2 regions of the Bradyrhizobium sp. UFLA03-84 genome follow, and region 1 is predicted to be linked to the other one. Evidence: riboswitches for the same ligand, from Rfam matches in the RefSeq annotation. Region 1 holds a riboswitch; the other holds the start of a gene.

Region 1 (2,392 bases):
ACGTAGTCGAACGCATCATCGGGATAGTTGACGAGGTCGGTGTCGGCATCACCCTGCACCACCGCGAGGCCCTTGGCGACGCAGCCATTGACGCCCTCGCGCGACAATTCGATGCCGCGGCCGTCGATGCCGCGGCTCTCCAGGAGCTGCAGCAGTTCCCCATCGCCGCAGCCGACGTCGAGCACGCGCGAGCCCGGCCGCACCATCTCGGCGACCAAGAGATGATCCCTGCGATAGCCGCCGCCGGTCCGCTCCGGCGCGACACCGGGCAACGGCAATGTCTGCTGCATGCTCATGACTGGGTACCGCCCTCGTTCAGTCCGCGCGCCTTGCCCGCGGCCAGCAGGAAGGCACGGGAGATCTCCAGGAATTCGGGCACGTCGAGCAGGAAGGCGTCGTGCCCACGATCGGTCTCGATCTCGGCGAACGACACCCGCGCGCTCGATGCATTCAGCGCATGCACCAGCGCGCGCGATTCCGAGGTCGGGAACAGCCAGTCGCTGGTGAACGACACCACGCAGAACCGGGTCTTGATGCCGGTGAACGCCTTCGCCAGCACGCCGTTGTGATCCGCGGCGATGTCGAAATAATCCATCGCGCGCGTGAGGTAGAGATAGGAGTTGGCGTCGAAGCGCTCGACAAAGGACGAGCCCTGGTAGCGCAGATAGCTCTCGACCTGGAAGTCCGCGTCGAACGAGAAGGTCGGCAGCTCGCGATCCTGCATCCGCCGGCCGAATTTCCGGTGCAGCGCCGCGTCCGAGAGATAGGTGATGTGCGCGGCCATCCGCGCCACGGCCAGGCCGCGATGCGGGTGGGTGTCCTCGTCGACATAGCGGCCGCCGCGCCAGTCCGGATCGGCCATGACGGCCTGGCGGCCGAGTTCGTGGAACGCGATGTTCTGCGCCGAGTGGCGGGTCGAGCAGGCGATCGCGAGCGTTGCGAACACGCGTTCCGGATAGGCCGCGGTCCATTGCAGCACCTGCATGCCGCCCATCGAGCCGCCGACCACGCAGAACAGCGTCGTGATGCCGAGCCGGTCGATCAGCATCGCCTGCGCGCGCACCATGTCGGGGATGGTGATGATCGGGAAATCGAGCCCCCACACCTTGCCGGTCGCGGGGTTCAGCGACGCAGGACCCGTCGAGCCCATGCAGCCGCCGATCACGTTGGAGCAGATGATGAAGTATTTCTCGGGATCGATCGGCCTGCCGACGCCGACCATGGTGTCCCACCAGCCGGGCTTGCCGGTGACGGGATGGGTGTTGTTGACGTGCTGATCGCCGGTCAGCGCATGGCAGATCAGGATCGCGTTGGACCTGTCCGCATTGAGCACGCCATAGGTCTGATAGGCGATCTGGAACGGCGCGAGATCGACGCCGCAATCGAGCTTCAGCGGCTGGTCCATGCCGAACTTCGCCACCAATGACGACGGATGATCGGCCTCATGGGCGCGATCATCGCTCTGGGTTTGCGGGCTCGGTATCGGACGCACGTTGCTCATCTAGGCGACCCTGCCTCCGCGGGGGAGGCCTCGAACAGAAAATCAGGCCATAAAAAACCCGGCCTGAACAAGGTTCGGCCGGGAGCTGATCTGTCCCCGGCCTGTTTAGCGAGTTGTTTAACGTGGCTGCAAGCCGGCCGGCTCAAATGACCACGGAGTGAGGGGAACGTAGTCCTCAGGCCCCCCGCCGTCAAGGCGGCCAGCGAACGTCCCCTTGCCGGGCGCCCATGGTTAACCGAATGCGCAAGGCACGGCTGCGACGTTTCTCTTTGCTTTCGCTGCCCGTCTTTCCTAATCAGGGACCCTGTCCGGCACGGCATCGGGCCGCCCGGACGACAAGGTTTGAGAGCATGTCCAACCCACCCCCGTCGCCGCCTTCGCTGCAAGAGCTGCGCAAGGAGATCGATGCGATCGACGAGCAGGTGCACCGCCTGCTGATGGCGCGCGGCGACATCATCGACCGCCTGATCCAGGTCAAGAAGACCCAGGAGGTCGGCTCGGCGTTCCGCCCGGCGCGCGAGGCCAGCATGATGCGCGAGCTGGTGCAGCGCCATCGCGGCATTCTCCCGCTCGACACCATCGAGGGCATCTGGCGCGTCATCATCTCGACCTTCACCTATGTGCAGGCGCCATTCGCCGTGCATGCCGATGTCTCGGTCGGCGAGTCCGCGATGCGCGACTCGGCGCGGTTTCACTTCGGCTTCGTGGTGCCCTACGTGTCACATTTCAGCGCCCAGGCCGCTGTCGAGGCGGTGGCTAAATCGAGGGGCGACCTCGCGCTGGTCTCCGCAATCGCGAGCCGCACGCCGTGGTGGAATGCGCTGGAGGCCGATGGCGCGCCGAAGATCATCGCGCGGCTGCCGTTCCTCGAGCGCGCCGACCATCCCGCCG
Region 2 (2,392 bases), on a different contig from region 1:
GCGGGCGCGGTGGCCTATCTCGCCTCCGACGCCTCGACCTTCATGACCGGCCAGACCATCGTGGTCGACGGCGGCGTGACCACGGCGGCGACCTAGTTTCTACGTACAGGATTCAATCATGGCCGGGCCCCAAGCCCGGCCATGATGCTTTTAAGGCCTCGCCTCAAACCTGCTCCAGCGCGCGCTGGAAATCCTCGATCAGATCGTCGGGATGCTCGAGCCCGGCCGAGAAGCGAATGAAGCCTTCGCTGATGCCGAGTTCGGCGCGCGCTTCCGGCGCCAGGCGCTGATGCGTCGTGGTGGCGGGATGCGTGACCAAGCTCTTGGCATCGCCGAGATTGTTGGAGATCCGCGAGATCTTCAGCGCGTTGAGGCAGCGGAACGCGCCGGCCTTGCCGTCCTTGACCTCGAAGCCGACCAGCGTCGAGCCGGCGCCCATCTGCTTCTTCACCGTCGCAGCCTGCGGATGATCCGCGCGGCCGGGATAGACCAGCCGGGTGACCTTCGGATGGTTGGCCAGTGCCTCGGCGATCTTCGCCGCGTTCTCGGTCTGCGCACGGACGCGGACGCCGAGCGTCTCCAGTCCCTTCAGCAGCACCCAGGCGTTGAACGGCGACAGCGACGGGCCGGTCTGGCGCATGAAATTATGGATGTGCTCGGCGATGAACGCTTCCGACGACAGGATGACGCCGCCGAGGCAGCGGCCCTGGCCGTCGATATGCTTGGTCGCGGAATAGACCACGACGTCGGCGCCGAGCGACAGCGGGCTCTGCCAGATCGGGGTCGCGAACACGTTGTCGACGATCAGCCGGGCGCCCCCGCTGTGCGCGATCTTGGCGATGGCGCTGATGTCGAGCACGTCGAGCGTCGGGTTGGTCGGGCTCTCCAGGAAGAAGGTCTTGGTATTCGGCCGCAAGGCGCGCCGCCACTGGTCGAGATCGAGTCCGTCGACCAGCGTCGTCTCGATGCCGTAGCGCGGCAGCAGATCCTGCACGACATAGAGGCAGGAGCCGAACAGCGCCTTCGACGCCACCACGTGGTCGCCGGCCTTCAGCGGCGCGAGGATCGCGGTGGTCACTGCCGCCATGCCGGTCGCGGTCGAGCGCGCGGCTTCTGCGCCCTCGAGCTCGATCATGCGGCGCTCGAACATCGCAATGGTCGGGTTGGAGTAGCGCGAATAGATGAAACCGGGATCCTGGCCCTTGAAGCGCGCCTCGCACTGCTCGGCGCTGTCGTAGACGTAACCCTGGGTGAGAAACAGTCCCTCCGACGTCTCCCCGAATTGCGAGCGGAGCGTGCCGCCATGGACGAGGCGGGTTTCGGGACGGAAGCGGGCGGTACCTTCAGATTCAGACATGTGACCTCCGAAGTGGCCATTTCCCTCGGAAATGGACACAAAAAAACCGGCCTGGAGAAACCTCCACAAGCCGGGATCACACTGTCCCCGGCCTGTTTAGCGACTTATTTAACGTGGCTGCAAGCCGGCCGGCTCAAATCACCACGGGATAAGTGCAGCTGATATTCCCTCGCGCCCTTTCCGTCAAGACGGTCATCGGATAACCGTAAAAGCCCATGTTTTGGGGCTTGATGGCCGCCTGGAGTATGATTTTGGGCCATCCTGAGGGACCCTGCCGTGTCGTTCACGCTGGAAGATGAATCCAACGGAATTCTGCCCGACCGCATGATCGCGGAGATGGCGGAGGCCGGCCTCATTCTGCCCGCCTATGACTTTGTCGAGAGCCAGATTCAGCCGGCGAGCCTCGATCTGCGCCTCGGCGACATCGCCTACCGCGTCCGCGCCAGCTTCCTGCCGGGGCCCGATGCCACCGTCGCCGAGCGGATCGACCAACTGAAGCTGCACGAGATCGATCTGTCCGACGGCGCGGTGCTGGAGACCAATTGCGTCTACATCGTGCCGCTGCTGGAGAGCCTCGCGCTGCCGCCGGAGATCGTCGCTGCCGCCAACCCGAAGAGCTCGACCGGACGGCTCGACGTCTTCACCCGTGTGATCGCCGACGGCACCCGCCGCTTCGACATGATCGGTGCCGGCTATCACGGTCCGCTTTATGCCGAGATCTCACCGAAGACGTTTCCGGTGCTGCTGCGCGAGGGCTCGCGGCTCAGCCAGGTCCGCTTCCGGATCGGCGAGGCGACGCTCTCCGCCGACGAGCTCGATGCGCTGCATGCTGCCGAACGCCTGGTCGACGCCGACGAGGCCGATCTCAGTCATGGCGTGGCGCTCTCGGTCGATCTCTCCGGCGAGAACTCGGGCGGCTTCGTCGGCTATCGCGCCAAGCGCCACACCGGCGTGGTCGATGTCGATCGCCGCGGCGGCTATGCGGTCGACGATTTCTGGGAGCCGATCAAGGCGCGGCCCGACGGCAGCCTGATC

What was found. Region 1 has a riboswitch for S-adenosylmethionine ahead of metX (homoserine O-acetyltransferase MetX). Riboswitches for the same ligand answer to the same signal wherever they lie in the genome.
Region 2: it holds a riboswitch for S-adenosylmethionine, as region 1 does, so the genes downstream of both, CK489_RS04950 (O-succinylhomoserine sulfhydrylase) here and metX (homoserine O-acetyltransferase MetX) in region 1, are expected to answer to the same signal.

The regions. Positions count from the first base shown of each region.
Region 1 is NZ_NSJY01000003.1:290,366-292,757, forward strand. Features, by position in the region: gene metW (methionine biosynthesis protein MetW) at 1-296, opposite strand, end outside; gene metX (homoserine O-acetyltransferase MetX) at 293-1,501, opposite strand; SAM riboswitch at 1,586-1,665, opposite strand; gene CK489_RS01415 (chorismate mutase) at 1,852-2,392, shown strand, end outside.
Region 2 is NZ_NSJY01000005.1:459,677-462,068, reverse strand. Features, by position in the region: gene CK489_RS04955 (SDR family NAD(P)-dependent oxidoreductase) at 1-96, shown strand, start outside; gene CK489_RS04950 (O-succinylhomoserine sulfhydrylase) at 164-1,357, opposite strand; SAM riboswitch at 1,433-1,512, opposite strand; gene CK489_RS04945 (2'-deoxycytidine 5'-triphosphate deaminase) at 1,634-2,392, shown strand, end outside.